Regions from separate parts of the Sporacetigenium mesophilum DSM 16796 genome, predicted to be linked through region 1. Evidence: riboswitches for the same ligand, from Rfam matches in the RefSeq annotation. Region 1 holds a riboswitch; the other holds the start of a gene.
What was found. Region 1 has a riboswitch for glycine ahead of gcvT (glycine cleavage system aminomethyltransferase GcvT). Riboswitches for the same ligand answer to the same signal wherever they lie in the genome.
Positions count from the first base shown of each region.

Region 2: linked by a shared signal. The riboswitch ahead of BS62_RS08260 (GrdX family protein) and the one ahead of gcvT (glycine cleavage system aminomethyltransferase GcvT) in region 1 are both predicted to bind glycine.

Region 1 is NZ_JCANUR010000001.1:176,795-182,233, reverse strand. It holds gene gcvPA (aminomethyl-transferring glycine dehydrogenase subunit GcvPA) at 1-327, opposite strand, end outside; gene gcvH (glycine cleavage system protein GcvH) at 329-712, opposite strand; gene gcvT (glycine cleavage system aminomethyltransferase GcvT) at 769-1,875, opposite strand; glycine riboswitch at 1,939-2,019, opposite strand; glycine riboswitch at 2,023-2,121, opposite strand; gene lplA (lipoate--protein ligase) at 2,323-3,303, shown strand; gene BS62_RS00895 (hypothetical protein) at 3,381-3,545, opposite strand; gene BS62_RS00890 (DUF1413 domain-containing protein) at 3,767-3,985, opposite strand; gene BS62_RS00885 (adenosylcobalamin-dependent ribonucleoside-diphosphate reductase) at 4,062-5,439, opposite strand, start outside.
Region 2 is NZ_JCANUR010000008.1:49,728-55,166, forward strand. It holds gene BS62_RS08245 (DUF362 domain-containing protein) at 1-590, shown strand, start outside; gene trmL (tRNA (uridine(34)/cytosine(34)/5-carboxymethylaminomethyluridine(34)-2'-O)-methyltransferase TrmL) at 602-1,072, shown strand; gene BS62_RS08255 (DegV family protein) at 1,160-2,005, shown strand; glycine riboswitch at 2,292-2,394, shown strand; gene BS62_RS08260 (GrdX family protein) at 2,486-2,860, shown strand; gene trxB (thioredoxin-disulfide reductase) at 2,881-3,828, shown strand; gene trxA (thioredoxin TrxA) at 3,849-4,166, shown strand; gene BS62_RS08275 (glycine/sarcosine/betaine reductase component B subunit) at 4,239-5,439, shown strand, end outside.

The sequences.
Region 1 (5,439 bases):
ACCTTGGCTTATTTCTGGTTGGTAAGGAGTATAAGCAGTGTAAAATTCTGATCGCGATGTAATATGCCTTACAACTGAAGGTATATAATGGTCATATGAACCTGCTCCAAGAAAACAAACTAAATCTTCATTATTTAGATTTTTATTTGAAATATCTTTTATTTCCTTGCTTACTTCAAGTTCTGACATTGGCCCATTAATATCTAGTCTTCTGTTTAATTTTACATTTTCAGGAATATCAATAAACAATTCTTCAACATTATTTATTCCAATACTTTCAAGCATCTTTTTTCGTTCTAAATCAGTATTAGGTATATAAGGAAACATATTATGCCTCCTTGCTACAAAACTCTTCGTAATCATTTGCTGATAATAAATCCTCTAGCTGAGATTTGTCTGATATTTCAACAACAATCATCCAATTTTTAAAAGCATCTTCATTTACCAGCTCAGGATTATCTTCTAAAGCTTCGTTTACTTCAACTACTACACCATCAATTGGAATAAATAAATCAGAAGCTGCCTTAACTGACTCTACAGCACCAAATGTATCATTAGCACTTAATTCTGTATCTAGTTCAGGTAATTCAACATAAACAATACTTCCCAGAGCATGTTGAGCAAAATCAGTAATTCCAATATAAGCTTTATCTCCATCTACCTTTACCCATTCGTGGTCCTTGCTATAAAGTAATCCTTCTAAAATTTTCATAATTAATCCCCCTATAGTTTATTCTTAATAAAAAATTTATTAATTTGTAACTTGCTTTATTCTTTATAATTTTTTTTGTAGAATTTCTTATTAATAACTTCAGCTTTTACAGGTTTATTTCTAATTAAAATATCTATTTCAGTTCCTAAATCAGCATACTTAGAATCTATAAGAGCTAGACCTATATTTTTTTTAAGAGTTGGTGAAAAATAACCAGTAGTTACAACTCCAATATTCTCACCATTAAATTCAACTGAGTAACCATGTCTTGGAATTCCTCTTCCCTTTAATTCAAAACCAACAAGCTTTCTATTTAACCCGTCATTCTTTTGTTTTATAAGAGCCTCTCTACCTATAAAGCTCTCTTTATTTAGTTTTACAAAATATCCTAATCCTGCTTCTAATGGCGTTATATCTTTTGATATCTCATTTCCATATAAAGGCAGAGCTACTTCAAATCTCAATGTATCTCTACAACCTAATCCCGCTGGCTTAATGCCATAAGGCTTTCCTGTCTCTAATATACTATCCCAAATTTTTTCAATGTACTGATTTTCAGTATAAATTTCAAATCCATCTTCCCCTGTATAACCTGTTCTTGAAACAAGGCATTTGACTCCATCAATTAATACATCTCTTTTGCAGTAAAAAAACTTTATTTCATCTAAATTAAAATCTGTTAAATTTTGAAGTATTTCTTGAGCTTTTGGTCCTTGAATTGCAACTTCAGAAACTTCACTAGAAATATTTACAACTTCAACTTCATAACTTTCTTTATTATTGATCATCCATTCAAAATCTTTTTCTATATTTCCAGCGTTAATAACTAAATAGTAATGATCTTCATCAAATTTATAAACCAAAAGATCATCAACTATTCCACCATCTTCATAACACATAAATGTATATATTACCTGGTTGTCTACAAGCAAACCTATGTCATTTGTAACTAAGTTTTGAACATATTTAAATGCATCTCTACCCTTTACTTCTACCTCTCCCATATGTGATACATCGAATAACCCAGCATTGTTTCTCACTGCTTCATGTTCTTCAATTATGCCCTCATACTGTACCGGCATAAGCCATCCAGCAAATTCTATAATCTTTCCCCCATACTTATTATGTGCATCATATAGTGTAGTTTTTTTTACATTATCCATTAATACACCCCCTTTATAAATTAAAAAGAGATATGAAAGCATAAGTAATATACGCCTTCATATCTCTGTATATTTACCTGAAAGCTTTGGTAAAACTTTTAAACTTACCTTTCTTCTTCGGCGCCCTAACGGGACTTTCCAGAGTATCATCAATTAACAGTCCCTTTGCCTGAAAGATTCTAAATTAATCGGCATTAATTTATTGCTTCTTCGGCTACCCTAATGGATATCTCCCGCTAATATCGTCTGATAATATTAAATTTTCTAAAATTTTCCTTTATGTTGTTATTATACTATAGTATTTACAAAAAAGTACCTTAATTAATATCTTAACAAGTGTAATATTAGCTACTTATAGATGCTATCTTTTAAGATAATAATATACTGTTGAATTCTAATAATATATCTGATAGTATTTAATAAAATAAATAATCAAGGGGGATAAATATGCTATTTATTGATAATAATCTCACAAATCCTAATTTTAATTTAGCAGCGGAGGAATACATATTAAAAAACTTTAATGAAGATGTTTTTATGTTATGGAGAAATGATCCTTCAATTATTGTGGGTAAAAATCAAAATACATTGTCAGAAATAAATTATGACTATGTTAAAGAAAAGTCTATACCTGTAGTTAGAAGGTTAACAGGGGGAGGAGCCGTATTTCACGACTTAGGAAATTTAAACTTTACTTTTATATCAACAGATGATGCTAAAAGCTTTAATAATTTTAGAAAGTTTACCCAGCCTATTATAGATATACTAAAAGAATTATCTGTAGACGCTGAATTTTCTGGAAGAAACGACTTAACCATATCAGGCAAGAAATTCTCAGGAAATGCTCAATGCAATTATAAAAACAAAGTTATGCATCATGGTACTTTATTATTTACTTCAGTAATAACAGATATCTCTTCTGCTCTAAAGGTAAAGCCATCTAAATTTGAAGGAAAAGGCGTAAAGTCAGTAGCAAGTAGGGTAACAAATATTAGTGAACATCTAAAAAGCCCTTTAACCATATTAGAATTTAAAGATATGATTATGAAACATATATCCCAAACAAATACTGATTATAAAATTTATAAATTCTCAGAAGATGATTTAAATAACATAAAAAAGTTATACGATGAAAAATACAATACTTGGGAGTGGAATTTTGGAAACTCACCTAAATACACCCTAATGAATGAATTAAAGTATGCAGGTGGAAATATAGAATTTTATTTAAATGTTGAAAAGGGAATAATAACTGATATTAAAGTATGCGGAGACTTTTTCGGAAAGTCTAATGTCTCTGATATTGAAACTTTACTAATAGGAACAAAACATAATGAGGAAGAAATAAAATCTATATTATCAAATATTGACATTGACGATTATATGGCTGGCGCTACAATAGAAGACATTGTTAATGGATTAATATAAAAATTAAAAAAGAGCCTTCATTTATATAATGTAGGGCTCTTTTTAAGTAATATCTAATCTTTTAATATCGCTAATGTCTATTTCCATTTTGGTACCTCTTCACATTCTTTACAAAGACATACTAGATTTGAATTTTCCTTATCATAAGCTACTGAAAATTCATTTTCCTTAACCTCATTACCACATAAAGAACATTTTGAACCTCTTGTTTCAGATTTTGCTATGCTGTTTACAAATGGCATAGTTATCACTCCTTTTTAATTTTTTAGTTTGTTACCATTTTTGGTTTAAGTTATTATATGACTATATAGCATTATGTTATACATAAATTTAAAATTTATTTACGACATTTCTCTCTCATTTTAAACAAAAATTCGCTTTGCTCATGTCGCCAACGGCCTTGAGAAGCAGGACCGTTGCTCAAAAAAGCCTTGTAAATTTTGTTAACAAGGCTTTTTAAACTTTATTTTAGTTTTCTATACAATATTCTATTACCTGGATTTTCGTCATCAATTTTAACATTTTCATATTCTCCATTTTGCACTTCATTTTTAAATCTACGGCCATCTATAGTATGTTCACTCATTGGTAAATCTTCACTTACAATATCTCTATACTCAAATGGATGTCCTGATGGAACTTTGTCTAATTTACTTTTATCTATATGGCTTTTATCTTGCATTTTTATTTCCTCCTTTTGTATTATTCATAAATTATTATCACCATATAAATAATTATTATTTGCTAGGAATATAATACTAATTACAACCACTATAACCACATTCTGGGCATAATGTACATCCACCTGTAGCAGTTATACCTTCAAATCCACATTCTGGACACTTAAATGGTATTTTTTCGTTATTATCGGCTGTCATAGTTAACTCTTCGACTTTTTCTTCAATAATTTCTTTTTTAGTTTTTTCATTTATAAGAACTCCGCTTCTCTGGCAACCATCTCTATATATAGTAACTCCCTTTAATCCGCTTTCCCATGCATTCATATATATATCATATACACTTTCAATAGGGAATTCATAAGGAATATTTATTGTAGATGATATAGATGCATCTATATATTTTTGCCAAGCATTTTGCATTTTTATTCTATCTTTATAATCCAAATTCATAGCTGTTGCAAATACATTAGGTAATTCATTTTCATCATTAATCCCATTAAAATCCATATATTCTTTAACTATAGGGGTATAAACTTTGTAATAAACTTCTTCATCATGCAAGCTCTCAGTTTTTCTTATATACGATAAATTAAAAATAGGCTCTATTCCTCCACTTATACCTAACATAGTAGATATAGATCCTGTAGGTGGTATAGTAAGTAGCTGTGAGTTTCTGATTCCATATCTTTTTACTAAAGCTTTTACTTTTGGATCTATGTTTCGAATAAAAAATGGGGAGTTAAATATAGCTTCTTCATTGTATTTTTCAAAAGGACCGAAATCTTTTGCAAGTAATGCAGATTGCTTAATGGCATTATTTAACATAGTATTAGCTATCTCTTCGCAAAGTTTTATAGATTCATCAGATCCATATCTCATATTTAGTTTTATAAGCATGTCCGCTATTCCCATAACCCCAAGGCCTATTTGTCTATACTTTGATACACTTATCCTTTGTTCTTCTAATGGATGTAGAGATAATCCCTCATCTAAAACTTCATTTAAAGCTATTACACATTCTTTTACACAAGATTTAAATTTATTAAAATCAAAACTTGCGCTTTTTGTATATGGTTGTACTATAAATTGTGATAAATTTATAGACCCTAATAAACAGCTACCTCCTGGTGGCAGAGGCTCTTCAGCACATGGATTAACACCTGCATAATAAAACTCCTTATCTTCACTCATTAAATGCCAATTATTTATTTTATCCCAAAACAATATACCTGGTTCTGCAAAATTCCAATTATTTTTAGTAAGCTTAATAAATAAATTATATGCATCAACTTTTTTAATTATTTTTTCTTTTGTTGATTCAACTATAAATGTACAACTATGTTCTTCTCTATTCTTAACACACTTCATAAATTCATCAGTTATTTTTACAGATATATTTGCTTTTGTTACTTTATTCAAGTCATTTTTTATATCTATAAATTCCTCTATATCAGGA
Region 2 (5,439 bases), on a different contig from region 1:
TAAAGGATTTTACCGATGCATTAGTAGATATATGTGAATATGTAAAACCCACATTAACAATAATGGATGGGATAATAGGTATGGAAGGTGAAGGGCCATCAGCTGGAATACCTAGAAAGGTGGGTTTACTTATAGGATCATCTAATCCATATGCTTTAGATGTTGTTGGATGTAAAATAATAAATTTAGCCCCTAATACTGTTCCTACAGTACAACGAAGTTTAGAAAGAAAACTTTTAAAAGAGGATTTCTCTGATATAATTATAGTTGGTGAAAAGCTTGAAGATAAAATAATAAAAGATTATAAAATTCCTAAAAATAGAAATATAAACTTTTTTAAAGGAAAAATGCCTAAAGTATTTGAACAATATATAACTTTATTCTTTACTCCAAAACCTGCAATAAGATATGAGGATTGCGTTAAGTGTGGAGAATGCGCAAGAGTTTGTCCTGCTAAAACTATATATATGAATGATAAAGGGCCTAATATAAATTTAAATTCTTGTATAAGATGTTATTGTTGTCATGAACTGTGCCCCAAAAAAGCAATTGATGTAAAAAGACCTTTTGTATTTAGACACATAAAATAAGGAGTGATAATATGGCTTTAAATATAGTACTTGTAGAACCTGAAATACCTCAAAATACAGGAAACATAATAAGAACTTGTGCAGCAACTAAATCTAAACTTCACTTAGTTAGACCATTAGGGTTTTCTATGGATGACAAATATTTAAAAAGATCAGGTCTAGATTATTTAGACTTAGTAGATATACAATACTATGATAGCTTTGATGAATTAAAACAAAAAAATCCAGAAGGAAAATTTTTTTATGGTACTACTAAGGTAAAACAAACTCATTCAGATGTGGAGTATGAAGATAATTGTTTTTTAGTATTTGGAAAAGAAACCAAAGGACTTCCTGAAGACTTAATAAAAGCAAATTTAGACACTTGTATAAGAATACCTATGCTAAATATTGAGAGAGCTAGGTCTCTGAATTTATCTAACTCAGTAGCCATAGTAGTATATGAAGCATTAAGACAACTAGATTATCCTGGTATGAGATAATAGTGTAGAATTACCAAGGAGTAATAAATTAAATATTGAATATATATAATATGAGTAAATAATTAATATATAGAGGGAGATTACACAATGAGTAATATAAAAGTTGTATGTGATAGTTTATCAGACATACCAAAAACTTTAATAGGTGAATACGATATAGATATCGTTCCTCTAACTATTATAATTGATGGACAAGAATATAAAGATGGAATAGATATATCCATAAATGAATTTTATACAAAACTTAGAACTGAAAAAGTTATACCAAAAACTTCTCAAGCTACATACATCCAATTCAAAGAGGTCTTCGATAAACATGTAAAATATGGAAAAACTGTATTATACATTGGTGGATCATCTGTAGCATCGGGAACGTATCAATCCGGAATTATGGCTAAAAACGATATTGATGGAGAGATATACACTTTTGATACTATGAGTTTTTCTTATGGTGCTGGTATGCAGGTTGTTCAAGCTGCAAAAATGGCTAAAGAAGGAAAAAATATAGAAGATATATTAAATGAACTAAAAATAATGAGAGATAAAATGAATGTTATATTTTCTGTAGATACGCTAGAATATCTACAAAAGGGTGGTCGAATATCTTCTACTAAGGCTGCAATAGGGACTATGTTAAACATAAAACCTATTTTAGAAGTGAAAGATGGATTGGTTACAAACATAGCTCAAGTTAGAGGAAAAAGAAATGTTATCTCCAAAATTATAGAGCTAGTTAAAGAAAGAGGAGGAACAAGCCTTAGTGATAAAACAATTGGTATTGGCCATGGAGACAACCAAGAAGAGCTAGAAAAATTAAAGGAAATTATACAAAAAGAGATAAATCCAAAAGATATAGTCGTGGTAGATGTAGGAACGTCTATAGGAACTCACGCAGGTCCTGGAGTAATGGGTATATTTTATATAAAAGAATAATAAATGAACCTTATAATATATATTATAAGGTTCATTTATTATGTTTATAATATATATATTTGTCGAAAAGATATTTATTATTTTAAGAAGGAGATTATATTAAAAAGGCGAAATTATATCATAAGTGTGAAAAGATAATTTAATTTAGTCATAAATATTGAATTATTATAATAGAATAGATTGTAGGTTTTAAAATACAAAAAAAAATAAAAAATTAACAAAATTGTATTGAATAAAAAAATTAAAAATTGTATAATTATGGTATAGAAAAGCGAAAACAGTCTGATAGAAGGATATAGAAGAGAGCCTAAGGGCCGCCGAAGGGACAAACTTAAATTTCTCCCAAGAAATTAAGTGAAATTCTCAGGCAAAAGGACTATATCTGGACAGAACCCTGGAATAAACAGGGAAAACAAATTGGGAATTTGTTTTCCCTGTTTTTTTATTGAAGACAACTTAAGGAGAAGCGAGGTGTTTTAGGTGAAAGTATTAACAAATAATCCTCTTGTTAGAGATAGTAATTTAAATAAAGATATTGAGTTTTTAGAGGAAGATTATATAGGTATACTTAAAATATGTAGAGATTACATACACTCTGGATACAGGCTACTATCTCATCCACTTTACGGAAGTGTAAAACCGAATGAAACACCATATAGGACTATAATATTAAAGCATGATAAGGACTTAGATATTAATTCTGTGATGTTGATAGAAGAAGCTTTAAGTACGGCTACAAAATTCAGAGGGAATTTTGATACACCAAAATGGCCTCTGAATATAATAGAGGACTTCCAAGTAGTAGACTTTGATATATTCAAAAACACAATAGAAAGAATTGAGTATGTAATATAAAAGGAGGAGGGCTTATGGAGATGCAAAATGTATATGATGTAATAATAATAGGTGCGGGCCCAGCAGGTTTAGCATCAGGTCTTTATGGAGCAAGAGCTAAAATGAAGACTCTAATAATAGAAAAAGATAAAACAGGTGGTCAAATAGTTACAACTGATGAAGTTGCAAATTACCCAGGTTCTATACCAGATGCTACAGGTCCAAGCTTAATCGCTAGAATGGTTGAGCAATGCAAAGAATTTGGAGCAGAAATGATAAAAGATACTATACTAGACACAGATCTAGAATCAGATATAAAGGTTTTAAAAGGAGAAAAAGGGGAATATAGAGCTAAATCTATAATAATAGCTACTGGTGCTAGTCCAAGAAAGTTAGGAGTTCCAGGAGAAAAAGAGCTAACAGGTAAGGGTGTATCATATTGTGCAACTTGTGATGCAGATTTCTTCACAGACTTTGAAGTATTTGTAATAGGTGGTGGAGATACTGCAATTGAAGAAGGAATGTACTTAACTAAGTTCGCCAGAAAAGTAACAATAGTACATAGAAGAAATGAGTTTAGATGTGCAAAGTCTATAGAAGAAAAAGCTAAAAGAAACTCTAAAGTAGAATTCTTATTAGATACAGTTGTTAAAGAAGTAAAAGGCGATGGGATACTAGAGTCTGTAGTATTTGAAAACACTAAAACTGGTGAGGTATTTGAATATCAAGCTGATGAAGAAGATGGAACAATGGGAGTATTTGTATTTGTAGGATTCTTACCACAAACTAGTTTATTTAAAGGAAAAATAACTTTAAATGAATCAGGGTACGTATTAACTGATCCAGACATGAAAACAAATATACCAGGAGTATTTGCGGCTGGGGATTGTAGAGAAAAATCTTTGAGACAGGTAGTTACTGCTACTGCTGATGGTGCAATAGCCGTTGTAGCAGCAGAGAAATATATAGAGTCAAAATTTGAACACTAATATCAAAGGAGGTATTTAATATGTTTGTACTTGATAAAGAAATTTTTGAAGAAGAAGTATTAAAAGCTGAAGGGTTAGTTTTAGTTGACTATTGGAGTGATGGTTGTGAGCCATGTAAGGCTTTATTACCAGATATAGAAGCATTATCAGAAGTTTATGGAGATAAAGTTAAATTCTGTAAACTAAACACAACTGGAGCTAGAAGGCTAGCTATATCACAAAAAGTATTAGGATTGCCTACAATAGCTATGTACAAAGAAGGACAAAAAATAGATGAGGTAACTAAAGATGATGCTAGCAAAACTAGCATAGAAGAAATGATAAAGAAACATATATAATTACTTAAGTTAAAAAAATTTGAGAACAATTCAGTTCTTAACTTTTAAAATAAATACTAGGAGGTGCACCAAATGCGTCTTGAATTAGGAAATATCTTCATAAATGATGTGAAATTCGCTGATGCAACTAAGGTTGAAAATGGCGTTTTATATATCAACAAAGAAGAAATGATAAGAGAAATTGGTGGAGATGAGCACATAAAGTCAATAGACCTAGAATTAGCTCATCCAGGAGAAAGTGTAAGAATAACTCCTGTTAAAGATGTTATAGAACCAAGAGTAAAAGTAGAAGGTAATGGTGGAATATTCCCAGGAATACTTTCTAAGGTTGATACAGTAGGAGAAGGTAGAACTCATGCATTAAAAGGTATGGCTGTTGTAACTACTGGTAAAATAGTTGGCTTCCAAGAAGGTATAGTAGATATGACTGGACCTGGAGCTGAATATACTCCATTCTCTAAACTGCACAATGTAGTGGTAATAGCTGAACCAGTTGATGGATTAAAGCAATATGACCATGAAAAAGCTGTTAGAATGATAGGATTCAAAGCTGCTAGATATTTAGGAGAAGCTGCTAGAAATGTTAATCCAGATGAAGTAAAAGTTTATGAAACTAAACCTTTAATGGAATCTGTAAAAGAATATCCAGAGCTTCCTAAGGTTGGATATGTTTATATGTTACAAACTCAAGGATTACTACATGATACATATGTATACGGTGTAGATGCAAAGCAAATAGTTCCTACTTTATTATATCCAACTGAATTAATGGACGGTGCAATAGTAAGTGGTAACTGTGTTTCTGCTTGTGATAAGAACCCAACTTATGTTCACTTAAATAACTCTGTAGTAGAAGACTTATACGCAGGACACGGAAAAGATTATAACTTCGTAGGCGTTATCATAACAAATGAAAACGTTTACTTAGCAGATAAAGAAAGATCTTCTAACTGGACTGCTAAGTTAGCTAAGTACTTAGGATTAGACGCAGTTATAGTTTCTCAAGAAGGATTTGGTAACCCAGATACTGACCTTATAATGAACTGTAAGAAAATAGAAATGGAAGAAATAAAAACTGTTATAGTTACAGATGAGTATGCTGGTAGAGACGGTGCTTCTCAATCATTAGCAGATGCTGATGTTAGAGCAAATGCAGTTGTTACTAATGGTAATGCAAATGAAGTAATAGTTCTTCCAAAAATGGATAAAATTATTGGTCATATAAATGTAGTAGATGTTATAGCTGGAGGTTTCGCTGGAAGCTTAAGAGAAG